DNA from 2 places in the Colwellia meonggei genome. Region 2 is predicted to be linked to the other one. Evidence: riboswitches for the same ligand, from Rfam matches in the RefSeq annotation. Region 2 holds a riboswitch; the other holds the start of a gene.
What was found. Region 2 has a riboswitch for thiamine pyrophosphate ahead of AC27E9_RS18555 (TonB-dependent receptor). Riboswitches for the same ligand answer to the same signal wherever they lie in the genome.
Positions count from the first base shown of each region.

Region 1: it holds a riboswitch for thiamine pyrophosphate, as region 2 does, so the genes downstream of both, thiC (phosphomethylpyrimidine synthase ThiC) here and AC27E9_RS18555 (TonB-dependent receptor) in region 2, are expected to answer to the same signal.

Region 1 covers NZ_BAAJLZ010000001.1:678,613-686,608, reverse strand. The annotation lists gene AC27E9_RS03045 (HD domain-containing phosphohydrolase) at 97-1,410, shown strand; gene AC27E9_RS03040 (sigma-54-dependent transcriptional regulator) at 1,410-2,804, shown strand; TPP riboswitch at 2,912-3,010, shown strand; gene thiC (phosphomethylpyrimidine synthase ThiC) at 3,103-5,058, shown strand; gene AC27E9_RS03030 (FAD-dependent oxidoreductase) at 5,077-6,267, shown strand; gene thiS (sulfur carrier protein ThiS) at 6,302-6,520, shown strand; gene AC27E9_RS03020 (thiazole synthase) at 6,524-7,327, shown strand; gene thiE (thiamine phosphate synthase) at 7,327-7,996, shown strand, end outside.
Region 2 covers NZ_BAAJLZ010000013.1:20,464-28,459, reverse strand. The annotation lists gene AC27E9_RS18565 (efflux RND transporter permease subunit) at 1-1,387, shown strand, start outside; gene AC27E9_RS18560 (HIT domain-containing protein) at 1,520-1,888, shown strand; TPP riboswitch at 1,965-2,100, shown strand; gene AC27E9_RS18555 (TonB-dependent receptor) at 2,242-4,377, shown strand; gene AC27E9_RS18550 (hypothetical protein) at 4,458-4,724, shown strand; gene pnuC (nicotinamide riboside transporter PnuC) at 4,724-5,401, shown strand; gene AC27E9_RS18540 (phosphotransferase) at 5,406-6,470, shown strand; gene AC27E9_RS18535 (sensor histidine kinase) at 6,566-7,639, shown strand; gene AC27E9_RS18530 (LytR/AlgR family response regulator transcription factor) at 7,636-7,996, shown strand, end outside.

The sequences.
Region 1 (7,996 bases), on a different contig from region 2:
AATAGTCCTTAAAAACTTCACATAGTGTTAACTATAATGCTAGCATGAGTTTATGCAACTAATTCATCTTTAACTATATTTTTTTAGGATTAAGAAATGTTACCGTCAGTTTTACTGCTAGATGATGAACAAGAAGTACTTAACGCGTTAAAGCGTGTGCTGCGTATTGATTATCAAGTGCATGCCTTCACAGACGCTAACGAGGCATTAGAGTTTTTTCAACGTACACCTACACAAATTGTCATTTCTGATATGAAAATGCCACAAATTAACGGGGCAGAATTCTTAAGCCATATTGTTAAAATAAATAGCCGCAGTAGACGCGTAGTGCTGACCGGTTATGCGGATACAGAGTTAGCGAAACAAGCAATAAACGATGGAAAAATTTCAGCCTACTTAAATAAGCCTTGGAATAACGATGAGCTAAAAAAAACATTAGCGAACCTTATTAATGAGCTGAAAGATGAAAATAAAAAGCTTGCTGTGGTTAAAAGCTTAAAGCTTGATAATCAAAGACTATCAGCAAACCAAGCATCAATGACAAAAGTCAGCCGCTTTATCCAAAGTAGCCATGACGATATTGTTAACCAAAGTCAAAAGCTGTCTTCACTTAACAATGAACTCCTCCAGTTAAGTGCGAATTTAGTCGCCATGCAAACCCACGACACATCAGGTCATACATTCCGAATTGCCCAACAGGGCAAAATGCTAGCTAATAGGCTCAAGTTAAAGGAACCACATCGTGTACACGTATATTTGGCTGGCTTATTTTATCGTATAGGTATAAGTAGTTTACCACCCTCGCTAGCGGCTTTACCTTTGCACAAAATGTCAGCTCAAGAAAAGCTTAGTTGGATGAAGTTCCCACAAGTTAGTGCAGATATTTTAGCCTCTGTAGCATCCTTAGCACCTTGTGCTAAAGTGGTACGACATATTTATGAACATGTTGATGGCTCAGGGATTCCCATGCACCTTAGTCATGAAGATATTCCAATGACGTCACGAATTTTATCAATCGTTACTCATTTTGACTTGTTAATATCTGGAAAAATTACCGAGCGAAACATTAGCCCACAAGAAGCTATTATCGTTATGAAAAAAAGCCTGGGTAGCTTATTCGACAATCATGTTTTTAGTCACTTTATTGCGATGCTTTCAGCGCCATTAACCACTGAAAACCTAGAAATAGCGAAAGGCATAACAGAACTTGAGCCAGGAATGATCCTCGCACAAGATATAGTAAACCATGAACAACATAAGCTGTTAAATGAAAAAACAGTATTATCACAAGGACATATTGATAGTTTAACCAAGCACCAAGAGCATACAGAGAAAGTACTTATTGCCTATATATTGCATAAGGGTGAGCAAGAAAATGATACTCAAAAAAGTGAAGGAGCAACTAACTAATGGAAATTGTAGATATTCGCCCTTTAGTCGTTATTGTAGATGACGAGCAAGAAATACTCTCGGCAATAAAACGGACCTTAATGCGTGTTGATGTGCGCATTGAAGCTTTTACTTCACCTAGATTGGCATTAGAGTTTATTTGTGAGAACCAACCCGCATTAGTCATATCAGATCAACGCATGCCTGATATTACGGGTGATAAACTTTTATCCGAAATCAAACAGTTATGGCCTGAGACTAAACGTATTATGTTGAGTGCTTATGAAGATTTCGACTCAGTATCGGCGGGATTTAATCAAGCTATTATTGATAAGTTTATGTCAAAGCCTTGGAAGAATTCAGAATTGGTTATGCTGATACAAGACAGTATCGATAATAATAGCAAATCGCCAAATAAGAGCTTAGTTAATAAATCAATTGTCGGTGAAAGTACAAAAATAAAACAGTTAATTGATAATATTAGTATTGCCGCAGGCGCAAATGTGCCGATTTACATCCATGGGGAAACAGGTACAGGTAAAGAGCTAGTTGCTAAAGCTTGTCATCAATCTGGCTGTAAACGAGAAGGCAACTTTGTCGCAGTTAATTGTGCCAATTTTTCAGAAACATTAATTGAGTCACAACTTTATGGTCATAAAAAAGGCGCTTTTACCGGGGCTGTTAGCGATCAAGAAGGTCTTTTTGCTCAAAGTCATGGTGGCACTATATTCCTCGATGAAGTCACAACTTTACCTATGCCGCTACAGGCAAAGTTATTGCGTGTTATCCAAGAACGTGAATTTACCGCTTTAGGCGATACAAAATTAATAAAATTTGATGCGCAAATCGTTGCCGCATCATCTATTAAATTGAGCGAAGCTGTTAATAGTGGTGAGTTCAGAGAAGATCTTTATTATCGTTTGAATGTTATTCCATTAAATTTGCCACCACTACGTGAACGCGAGCAAGACGCTTTTATCTTAGCTAAGCACTTTTTAGAAAAATATAATCAACAACAACAAAAGCAGTTTGCAGCTTTTAGCGAAAGCGCCCGTGATTTTATTATTTCATATCCTTGGCCAGGCAATGTTAGGCAGCTAGAAAATACTATTCATAGCGCATGTATTATGAACCGCGGCAAGGAAATAACCTTGCCTATGCTGCAATCATTACTTGCTGAGCAGCTTCATATAAAAGAAGCCTCGGGTAATAATAGCCTTGGAAATATCACAATTACACCTGAATTAGACGCAACTGCCCAAGAAACTAACTCAACAATTATTCCACTTGAGCAAGTAGAGAAAAATGCCATCGAAAATGCTATCGACCAATGTAATGGAAACATCACCAAAGCCGCAGCTTTATTAGAGGTTAACCCTTCAACAATTTACCGAAAAATGCAAAAGTGGTCGTAATTACTTTATAGCTTTGCCTTACTAAACCTCGAATAATTGGCAATTAGTAGTTGCCTAGTTAATAACATTGACGCTAGAATCTAGCCTCGTTTAGCATAACTAAACGTATTGACTTGTCGGAGTGCCATAGGGCTGAGATCGCGAAAGCGGGATCCGTAGAACCTGATTAGATTAACATCTGCGAAGGGAACAAGTGGGCAACGCTTAAGCAATATCATCATTGTTAATAGTTTTGCTCCTCGTTACTACCCCAATATAGCTCCGCCTAACTTTTATTTATAAAAACAGGTGAGAGACCATGAGTTCAATTTCTAGACGCGAACGTCGCGACCAAGCAGCAGATTTTTTAAAAAATGTTGCTGATCAATCATTTCCAAATTCAAAAAAAGTTTATGTATCCGGACAAATTCACAACATTCGTGTGGGCATGCGAGAAATATCTTTATCTGACACCTTAGTCAGCGGCAGTAAAGATAATGCAGTTTACGAAAAAAATGCCCCGTTATGTGTATACGATACTTCAGGTTTCTATACTGACGACAACATTGAAATAGACGTTCACAAAGGTATTCCACGTTTGCGCGATAACTGGATTGAAGCCCGCGCTGATGTCGAATTTTTAGCGGAAAAAACCTCTAGCTATAGCCAACAACGTTTAGCTGATGAAGGCTTAGATCATATCCGTTTTGAGTACTTACCTAAAGTTCGCAAAGCAAAATCTGGGAAAAATGTTACCCAAATGCACTATGCTCGCCAAGGCATTATCACGCCAGAAATGGAATATATCGCGATTCGTGAAAACTTAAAACGCCAAGAAGTAAAAGATGAAATATTGCTACAACAGCACCAAGGACAATCATTTGGCGCCAATATTCCAGAGCAAATAACGGCTGAATTTGTCCGTGACGAAGTTGCCCGTGGCCGAGCAATTATTCCTGCCAACATTAATCATCCAGAATCTGAGCCGATGATCATAGGTCGCAATTTTCTAATTAAGGTAAACGCGAATATAGGAAACTCTGCGGTTACGTCCTCCATTGAAGAAGAGGTAGAAAAGCTTGTTTGGTCAACAAAGTGGGGAGCCGATACGGTAATGGACTTATCAACCGGCCGCTATATTCATGAAACACGTGAGTGGATCATTCGCAATTCACCAGTACCTATTGGCACTGTGCCAATTTACCAAGCATTAGAAAAAGTAAACGGCATTGCCGAAAACCTTACATGGGAAATTTTCCGCGATACCTTAATCGAGCAGGCAGAACAAGGTGTTGACTACTTCACCATTCACGCAGGCGTATTGCTGCGATATGTCCCTATGACCGCAAACCGTGTTACAGGCATAGTTTCGCGCGGCGGTTCAATTATGGCAAAGTGGTGTTTAGCGCATCACAAAGAAAACTTTTTATATACCCACTTTGAAGATATTTGTGAAATCCTCAAAGCTTACGATGTTTCGTTTTCATTAGGTGATGGCTTACGCCCTGGTTCTGTTGCTGATGCTAACGACGAAGCTCAATTCTCAGAGTTAAGAACATTGGGTGAATTAACTAAAATTGCATGGCAGCATGATGTTCAAACAATTATTGAAGGCCCAGGGCATGTACCATTGCATATGGTACAAAAGAATATGACTGAGCAGCTTAAACATTGTGGCGAAGCACCATTTTATACTTTAGGGCCATTAACCACTGATATTGCTCCTGGCTATGATCATATTACCTCAGGTATTGGTGCGGCAAATATTGGTTGGTATGGCTGTGCAATGCTTTGTTATGTCACACCTAAAGAGCACTTAGGCTTGCCAAACAAAGAAGACGTAAAAGAAGGCTTGATGACCTACAAAATTGCGGCTCATGCTGGAGATTTAGCCAAGGGACACCCTGGCGCACAAATACGAGATAATGCCATGTCAAAGGCCCGCTTTGAATTTCGTTGGTATGATCAATTTAATATTGGTTTAGATCCTGAACGCGCACGTGCATATCATGATGAAACGTTGCCACAAGAGTCGGGTAAAGTAGCCCACTTTTGCTCGATGTGCGGTCCGAAATTTTGTTCAATGAAAATATCTCAAGAAGTTCGCGACTATGCCGCTGGGCTAGACAACGTGAATAACGAGCAAGCAATTGAAATCAAACTGCTAGATGAAACAGTTACCATTTCAGCGCAAGGTATGGCGAAGAAATCACAAGAATTTAAAGCCAGCGGCAGTGAAATTTATCATAGTGTTGAAAAAGCGACTGTGAAATAGCGACGGGTAACTTACTCAATGCCTTCCATCGCAATAATCGGCGCAGGAATAATGGGACGCTTGGTAGCTTTGTCGTTAAACAGACAAGGCTATCAAGTAACATTATTTGATAAAGACGATAAAAACGGTCAGCAAAGTGCTGCTTATGCTGCTGCAGGCTTATTAACGCCTCTCGGCGAAGCAATGCATTGCCCAAGTAACATAGTTGCTATGGGCTTTGCTTCGTTACAGCTATGGCCAGAGTTACTGACGAGCTTATCTGGTTATAACTTTTTTCAGCAAACGGGTGCGTTAGTTGTTAGTCATGAGCAAGACATTGGCGATTACCAACGTCTAAAACGCTTTTTGGCCAACAATTATCGGCAACATCAACAACAACAGTTAAACCGTCAACAACTATCAGCCCTTGAACCTGAGCTTGCACGCCGCTTCTCACAAGCGCTATTTTTACCTGAAGAAGGACAAATTGGAAACCGTAAACTGCTACTAGCATTAAAGCAGCAGTTATTAGCAGAAGGTGTGAACTGGCATTGTAAAACCACAGTGATTGGTATTGAGCATGATCATCTTCCAAAGAAGGGAAAGCTAACCTTCAAGTCAGAAAGTTCTATTGAAAGTGCTATTGATAGTGCTATTGAATCAACACAGATATTTGACTTAATGATTGACTGTCGAGGCACTGGTGCAATGTCATCGTTAGACATCAATCAATATGAAAATGCTGCGTTTAAAGATTTACGGGCGGTACGTGGTGAGCTTTTTCAACTATTTGCACCAGATGTAAATATTTCTAGACCTGTCAGGCTTATGCATCCGCGCTACCAGCTTTATATTGCACCAAAAGGCAAAGGTCATTTTGTTGTTGGTGCTACTGAAATTGAAAGTGCCGATACTAACCCGATGACAGTGCGCTCGGCCATGGAACTATTAAGTGCCGCATATAGCATTCACCCAGGGTTTGCCGAAGCTAATATTCGCCAGCATGTCAGTCAACTTCGCCCTGCTTTTAATGATAATCAGCCAAAAATAATCTCGAATGGCAATTTAATACAGGTGAATGGCTTATATCGTCATGGCTTTTTAATTGCTCCGGTGGTGCTATCTCAAGTTCAAGAGCATGTAGACCACTTGCTGCGACCAACAAACCAAGTGAGAAGTACTTACCAATACTCGCATTTACTACCAATTACCAATGTGGCAACTAATTAATGATTTGTCATGGTTTAATCAAAAGAGACATAACATGAAAATTTACCTTAACGGCACTGAGCTTGAGATAAGTCATTTGACTCAACCCGTTTGTATTAAGCAAGTGCTCTCACATGCATTAGCAGAAAAGAAACAGCAACAAAGTTATGCACTAGCACTCAACGGCGAGTTTATCGGCAAAGGCGATTACACCTCTACTGAGGTTAAAGAGAGCGATAGCATTGACATACTATTTCCAATTGTTGGAGGTTAAATTATGGCACTGAACCTTTACGGCCAGCACCTTGATAGTCGATTACTGATTGGCTCGGCACTTTATCCTTCTCCAGAGGTAATGAAGCAAGCAATACTGACAAGCGGATCACAAGTAGTCACGTTATCACTTAAACGCCAAAATCCACATGAACAATCAGGCGAAAAAATCTGGGCTTACATTCGAGAGGTTGTTAAACAGAATCAAGGGTTTCTCCTGCCCAACACAGCTGGATGTAAATATGCTAAAGAGGCCGTGACACTAGCGAAAATGAGCCGAGAACTCTTTCAAACCGACTGGATAAAGCTGGAAGTTATTGGCGATGACTATAATTTACAGCCCGATCCAATTGAATTACTTACGGCCGCAGAGCAACTATTAGCTGATGGCTTTAAAGTATTACCTTACTGCACGGACGATCTCGTTATTTGCCAACGTCTATATGATTTAGGCTGCCAAGTGATCATGCCGTGGGCATCGCCAATAGGCACTGGTAAGGGGTTAATGAATCCATATAATTTAGCCAGCATACGCTTGCGCTTACCTGATGCCACGTTGATACTCGATGCCGGTATTGGTAAACCGTCAGATGCTTGCCTTGCCATGGAAATGGGTTTTGATGCTGTGCTTCTTAACAGTGCCATTGCCCTTGCAGATAACCCTGTATTGATGGCAAAAGCTTTTGCGCAAGCAATTAGTGCAGGTGAGTCAGCATACATAGCTGGCACTATGTCTGAACGTCAAACTGCACATCCTAGTACTCCAACTTTAGACTCTCCCTTTTGGCATCATCCAGAGAACAGCTAATGACAAGATTTAAAGCTAAAAGCCCATCTAAAAAACAGAAACCTATTCTTTGGACGATTTCGGGTGCTGATTGCTCGGGTGGTGCCGGCATAGCAGCGGATATTAAAACGGGTCATAATCTAAATGTCGAGGTATGCCATTTAATTACCGCTAATACGGTACAAAATTCCACCAAGCTTTTTTCAATTAACTCAACACCAATAAAAATATTAACTGAACAAGCACATGCGTTGCGCTTTGATAAGCCGCCAACAGTCATAAAAATAGGTTTACTAGCTAATAACGAACAGATTATATGGCTAACAGCACTACTATCAGAACTTAAACAGCAATTAACTAACTTAGTGACAGTTTATGACCCTGTTGGTCAAGCCAGTGTTGGTGGTAAGTTATCCACTTTATCACAATCCGATCTCAAGCCTTTATTACCATTAATTGATGTGATTACACCTAACCTTAACGAAGCCGAAAAATTGAGTGAGTTGCGAGATATAAAGACTGACCAAAGCGCTGCTGACAACATACTAGCATTAGGCTGTAACGCGGTAATTATTAAAGGTGGACATAACCTAGCTAGCTCAAACTGCATTGATGTATGCTGGCAAAAAACAGCAACGGGTGCAGTTCAAAAGTATCAATTACAATCAGCGAAAATAGCAACTAATGATA
Region 2 (7,996 bases):
AAGTTTTGATGTCGTAGATGCGTATGTCGAGAAAATGTCGAATGCAGCAAAAACACTACAAGAGAAATACCGCGACGAAGATGGGAATAGTATTATTTTAAATACTTTGGCAATTACGCGTGAAGAAAAAGGTCGGGTACGTTTTGAAATAATTCCTGCTGATAAAAACGATACAGGTATTGGTACCGCACAACTAGTAAAAGAGTGGCGAGAGCTTATAGGACCTTTGCCTGGTGCTGAAAGTTTAACCTTTAGAGCTGAGTTTGGCCGAGGCGGTGACCCACTTGATGTGCAACTTTCTGCAACTAATTTGAAAACCTTAGAACAAGTGGCGGATGAAGTAAAAGCACGCATTCGAACCTATCCAACAGCGTTTGAAATTGCCGATAGTCTCTCAGATGGTAAAGAAGAATTACAGATAGAACTTACCGAGCAAGGTTATGCTATGGGGATGAGTAATTCGTGGATCACTCGACAAGTGCGAGATGCTTATTTTGGCGCGCAAATTCAAAGAATACAGCGTGGCCGAGATGATGTACGTGTGATGTTACGTTTTCCGTTGTCTGAGCGAAAATCTATTGCTAAGTTGAATGATATGCTCATTAACACACCAACTGGCGGTAAAGTACCTTTGTCACATGTGGCAAAATTACTACCGGGTAAAAGTCCATCAGCTATTAAGCGCATAGACAGATACCGCACTGTTAATGTTACAGCCGACGTTGATAAAAATGCCACCAATATGACGGTGTTAAATGCTGACCTTACTCAGTTTTTAGATGAATTAATGAACAAGTACCCAGGCGTGTCTTATAGTTTGGAAGGTGAGGCACGTGAACAAGCTGAGTCATTTAATAGCTTGGCATGGGGGCTTTTGTTTGTGTTCTTTATTATTTACTGTTTGTTGGCTATTCCATTTAAGTCATATTTGCAGCCTATTATTGTTATGTCGGTTATTCCATTTGGCGCTATCGGTGCCATTATTGGACACTGGATCATGGGCATGGACTTAACCATTATGAGTATACTTGGCTTGATGGCATTGATTGGTGTCGTGGTAAATGACAGCTTAGTCTTAGTTGATTTCATTAATGGCAAAGTGCGGGCAGGAGAGAAAGTATTTGATGCCGTATTAATCGCTGCACAATCGCGCTTTCGTCCGGTGATGCTAACGTCATTAACAACCTTTATTGGTTTAATGCCATTATTGTTTGAAAAAGCGACACAAGCACAGTTTTTGATCCCGATGGCAGTATCACTAGGCTTTGGTATTATTTTCGCAACATTTATTACTTTAGTTTTGGTACCGGTCAATTACTTATTGGTTGAAGACTTTAAAAATATAACAGCAAGAGGAAAGCATAAGCTAATTAGCCAATTCAGCTAAGTTTACGTGAGTAACTGGCGTTAACTTATATTCCTGCATTATTTTGGTAAAAGCGAATGACATTTCTCTTTGTCATTCGCTTTGTTATCGTTAAACTAGCCTACAACTTATTTATTACTGAAAGGCTATATTATGGCTGATAACACTACGCTAGAAGAAACCATTTTTTCTAAGATCATTCGCCAAGAAATACCAACCCCATTACTTTTTCAAGATGAACTTGTGACTGCTTTTCGTGATATTACCCCACAAGCTAAAAGTCATATTTTAATTGTCCCTAATAAATTAATTCCAACCGTTAATGATATTGAGCAAGAAGATGAACTCACTATTGGTCGTATGTTCACGGTTGCTAGAAAGTTAGCCAAAGAAGAGGGCATAGCAGAAGATGGTTATCGTTTGATCATGAATTGTAATCAACACGGTGGTCAAGAAGTTTACCATATTCATATGCACTTAGTTGGTGGTCAGCCATTAGGATGTATGTTGGCGACTAAGTAGCTAGCAAAATATCATAAGATATAGCGTAAAATAAGGCATTTACGCTGTACATTTAAATAAATATTGTTAGTATGCACACCGAACCAAGGGGTGCCTTAAAATCGATAATGATTTAAAAGGCTGAGATGCGCTGTCATTAATGAATGTGACATAGCGAACCCTTAGAACCTGAACCGGATAGTACCGGCGTAGGAATGGTTACGCTAATCGCATACCATTCTGTAAAATTAAATTTTACCGTGTAGCGTATGTTATGCCGTTGATGATAATTCTACAGTTTGTTAACGAGCCGCTTTCTAACTTCTCCATGCCGGATCCCATAACGTATTCTAATTAGAATTTATGAGATCATAATGAATATTTCTAAATCTGCCATTGCAATCGCAGTAACATCATACTTAATATCATTTTCTAGCACTTCTAATGCTAATGAAAACCAAGACATTGAAAGAATTACCGTTACTTCAAGTTTTAATCAAAAGTCGTTAGCACAAGTTCCAACGAGCGTTGCCATTATTGGCGAACAGACAATTAATGATCAAGCTATTCAGCACTTTGAAGAAGTGATTCAAAATATCGCCAACTTTAACTTTTCTGGTGGAACTTCGCGCCCTAAATATTTACAAATTCGTGGTGTTGGAGAACGATCTGAATACCGTGGAGCACCTAATTCATCAGTTGGGTTTATCGTAGATGATATTGATCTTTCTGGGTTAGGTATGGCGGCTTCAATGTATGATGTACAGCAAGTTGAGGTGCTTAGAGGCCCACAAGGAGCAAGATTTGGTGCAAATGCATTAGCAGGTTTAGTTTATGTTAAGTCTAATGAAGCTACACAAACTTCTGAACATGGTTTAAAAGCCACTGCAGGTAATGACGACCTAATCAATTTAGCCGGTTATAGTTCAGGTGCTATTTCAGAAGATTTAAGCTACCGCGTATCTTTAGAACAACATCAGCAAAACGGCTATCGAGACAATAGCTTTTTAGGCAAAGACGATACCAACGGTATTGATGAGCTATCAGGAAGGCTCAAGCTTCACTACACCGCAACGGATGATCTAACTATAGATCTCACGTATATTTTTGCTGATAACGACAATGGTTTTGATGCGTGGACACTTGATAACAATGGCTTTAACACACTAACTGATAATCCTGGTGTTGATAATCAGAAATCTCATGGTGGCGCCTTAAAGTTCAGCTACGACGGTTTGTCTTTTGCTAAATTAGAGGCGATCAGCAGTTATACCACAACAAAGCATGAACACGCTTATGATGGTGATTGGGCAAATGCTGACTATTGGGCAAGTAAAAACTGTGGTGATGAAGCAAATATTGAGCCTTGTGAATACAGCTATTTGTGGGCTAAAAAAGCCGACCGCGATGTTTGGTCACAAGAGTTTAGGCTTTCTTCGAATGATTCATCAAGAATTTTTGATAATACTACCGCTTGGTTGCTTGGAACTTATATTAGTCGCTTAAGTGAAACCAATGACTTAGATTCATCATATAACGGCTGGCCAGACGAAATTCTTGATTCAACATACTCAGCAAATAACTATGCTGTTTTTGGACAATTAGATAGTATTTTGCCACAAGCGCATGAATTATCTGTAGGTTTACGTGTAGAAAAACGCACTACAGATTATACCGATAGTGCTGGCGATAGTTTTGATCCATCAGAAACTATGTGGGGAGGTCATATTGCAGTAAGTCGTGCGATAAATAATGAGCATTCCGGTTATGTGCGCATTGCAAGAGGCTATAAAGCGGGTGGTTTTAATATGGCTTTACCAACACAGCTTGCTCAGTATAAAGAGTTTGATACAGAAACCTTAATAAACTATGAGATAGGCTTAAAGTCTAATTTACTTAATAACAACTTGGTAAGTCGCTTAGCTGTGTTTTACATGGACCGAAAAGACCAACAAGTGAACGCGTCACAACAAAACCCTGATAAGCCTCAACAATTTACTATTTATACTGCTAATGCCGCAAGCTCAAGTAGCTACGGTATGGAGTTAGAGTTGAATTATCAAATGACAAATAATCTAACCATAGATACAACACTTGGTTACTTAAATGCCACTTATGATAATTATGCTTATCAAGACAAGTACGGCAGTACTATTGATATCTCAGGAAGAGAGCTTGCTCATGCGCCTAAATACACGTTTAGTTTAGGTGCTACATACCGCAATGATGATGGCTTAGTTGCTAATATTAATTGGTCGGGTAAAGATGCGTTTTATTTTTCTGATAGTCATGATGAAAAGTCTGCCAACTCAAAATTGCTCAATGCTAAAATTGGTTATGAATTTTCAGATTGGTCAATATCACTTTGGGCACGTAACTTAACGGATGAAAAAGTTGCCACACGCGGTTTTTACTTCGGTAATGAGCCTGATTTAGGTTGGGCTGCGAAAAAATATGTTCGTTATGGCGCACCAAGACAAGTTGGTGTTACGTTAGATTATAACTTCTAATCTACTTTTTAGTGACTTAAGGCAATATATCGCTGCATAGTGTTATATATTGCCTTTAATATTAATAAGCGAATTACCTAATGAAAATCTCAATTGAAATTAGTTTATATCCACTAGCGGAAGAAAAGTTTAAAACAGAAATATGGGCCTTTATAAAACGCTTACGTTTGGTCGACGGTTTGAATGTCGTAACCAATGGCATGAGTACACAAGTTTTTGGTGATTACGACTTAGCAACCAGACATGTAATGGCTGAAATAAAACATGTACATGAAACGTTAAATGCTGCGGTATTTGTTTGTAAGTTTATTGGTGGCGATCGCTCTGTCGTTGAAGCAGAAAGCTAATGGCTAATTTTACTAGTGCCATGAATGAGATTGTTACGTATTTCTCAACCTTGCCTGTATTAGAGCTGATAGCCGTTGTTGCTTCATTGCTTTACGTTGTATTAGCAGCAAAGGGGAATATTTGGTGTTGGCCAGCGGCAATACTGAGTACAGTGTTATACACGGTTATTTTTTATGATGTATATTTGTGGATGGATAGTTTATTACAGCTTTATTATCTACTTATGGCGGTTTATGGCTGGATTTGCTGGCAACAGCGCAAAAAAGCAGGCAATGAAAACACCTTCGAAACAACCAAGCTTTTATATAGCCAATGGTCGCTACAACGCCATAGCATAGCGATTATTGTATTAACACTATTGTCACTGGTACTTGGTTGGCTAATGGCAACATATACACCTACACATTTTCCATACCTTGATAGTGCCACCACAGTGTTCGCGGTATTTGCGACCTATTTATTAACGCAAAAAGTATTGGAAAATTGGCTGTACTTTATCGTTATCGATTTTGTTTCTATCTATCTTTACATTGAGAAATCATTAGTTCCAACAGCGGCATTATTTGCATGTTATGTGATACTTGCGGCTTATGGCTATTGGCAGTGGCGTAAACTGTTTCAACAACAAAACAATGTTGAGATAGCTAAAGCAACGCCAAACTTTGCTCAAGGCTAGTAACATGAAAGGTAATAAGCGAGTGTGTGAATTAGAAGAGCAATTGAGCTTATTACCGTGCTTTGAAAATGAGAAAATAATTCATGTTAATGTGCTTACAGGTGGTCTTAGTCGTAGCTGTTATTGTGTTACTACCGAAAAGCAACAATATTTTGCTAAAAATTTAGCAAACGAGAGCACTGAACAACTAGTAGCTATATTTGCAGGAGAGCAAGGAGTTGCGCCAGAAGTTATATATAGCGATGAAAGTTGGCTGATCAATAAGTTTATATCAGGGCAATCGCTTGCTAACAGTAATTTAAGCCAGAATGAAAAACTGAATGTTATGACTGGCTTGTTGGTGCGGTGCCATCAACAGTCATTAAATTCCGGTGATAAAAAGTTAGTAGTAGGTGTTCCTAAACTGGCGATTAATGAGACGCTTTCTCAATTATTAAAAACCAGTAAGCTAAATGCTATTCATCGTGAAAGCTTGCTGGCGTTATCAGTATCAATACAGAAAGAACTTACTCAACATTTTAAAAAAGAAGGGCAGAGGCCATTGGTTTTTTGCCACGGTGATGCAAATTTTAGTAATGCCATTAATGCTGAAAATAAAACTGAAAATTTAAGGTCGCAAAAGTTAAATTATAGTTATCAATTAATCGATTTTGAGTGTGCTAGTTTTGCGCCCATAGAATATGATCTTGCTATGTTACTGGCGATAAATGAACTAGAAATTGGCAAGCTTGAACAGGTAGCAAAGTATTATACTCGGCATACGTTAGCGAAGAATTTTACCTTTAAGCATAGTCAAACACCTCTATCCGGAAAGCGAGACACTAATCCAAAAAATAGCTTAATTGCAGTAACACAAATTGTCGACAATCTGCCTACTCAAGTAACCGAAAACAACGTATTTAATAAAGTTTTGGTTATGCGTTACCATGGGTTATCTTTAATTATCAACGCATTATGGTATTTATCGATGTTTCATCAAGGAAAGGCGATAAATTACAAAAACTTGGCTAATAGACAGCTTTTGTTACTTGCTCAGCACTACCCCAAGACACATATTGTTATTGACTAAATGAGATAAGGTGCTGAAATCTTACGATTAGTGGTAGTGCGTGAAAGGCAAGCTTAGCGCATAATTATACTAACCTCGTTTAATGGTCGTATTGCGTGAATTGGAAAGAGTTTATAGAAAATAGAAATCGTTTATTTTGGCTGGTGCACACCGCTGGCTGGTGCGGTTTTGCCTTGGTACATTACCTAGGTTCATTACTTCATGATTTACGTGATATCTTTTTAGTGATCATTTTACTAAACGCATACGCTGGTTGGTTATTCACAATACCACTTCGTTACATCTATCGTCGTATTTGGAATTTCACACCTTTAAAAATTGCTATTGTAGTGATATTAACTTCCTATTGTACTGGTGTGTTGTGGCAAATTGTCAAAAACATTAATTATTGGGAAATATATAAGCACGGTTACCGCCCTGATTTTATTCTTTTCTATACAAAAAATAGTTTATTGTCGTTTTTTATCATCTTAAGTTGGAGTGGTTTGTATTTCGGTACTAAGTACTACCAAATGCTGCAGAAAGAAAAGCAAAACGTATTACGTGCAAATACCGTGGCTCATCAAGCGCAGCTAAAAATGTTGCGTTATCAGCTTAATCCTCACTTTTTGTTTAATACTTTAAATGCAATATCAACACTAATACTGGTTAAAGAAAATAAGACTGCCAATGGTATGGTAACTAAACTCAGTGAATTCTTGCGTTATTCATTAGATAAAGATCCGATGAAAAGGGTAACACTAGAAAGTGAATTACACGCCTTGAAGCTGTACTTAGATATAGAAAGAGTACGTTTTGAAGAACGACTACAAGTTAGTTTTGATATTGCTGACGACTGTAATTTAGCACTCGTTCCGAGTATGGTTTTGCAGCCCCTTGCTGAAAACTCTATTAAATATGCCATTGCAGTGCAGGAACAAGGCGGTAATATTCATGTTTCAGTGCATCGCTTTGGTAATGACTTGCTTGTTGAATTATCAGACAATGGCCCAGGTGCTGAAATTAAAAATGGGAATTTATTTCGAGAAAATGGCGTTGGTTTAGCGAACACGCGTGAAAGGCTTCAAGCGCTGTATCAGAATGATTTTTCTTTAGTTGTTGCCAACAACACACCAACTGGTGTTAAAATCAGTATACGAATTCCTTATGAAATTGGCAGTCGAGTATGAGCAAAAAGCTCTCTACAATAATTGTTGATGACGAACCCTTAGCAAGAAAAGGTTTAGCTGTTCGTCTGGAAGATCACAAAGATATCGATATCATTGCACAATGCACTAATGGCCGAGAAGCCTTAGAGGCAGTTCGCGCATATCAACCTGACTTAATATTTTTAGACATTCAAATGCCTGGTTTAAATGGATTTGAAGTTGTTGAAGCTATTTTAGAACAAGGATTGTCATTACCTATGGTGGTGTTTGTTACGGCATTTGATCAATATGCGATGCAAGCATTTGAGGTTCATGCGCAAGATTATTTATTAAAGCCAGCTGATGAGCAACGCCTAGCGCAAACCTTAGATAAAATTA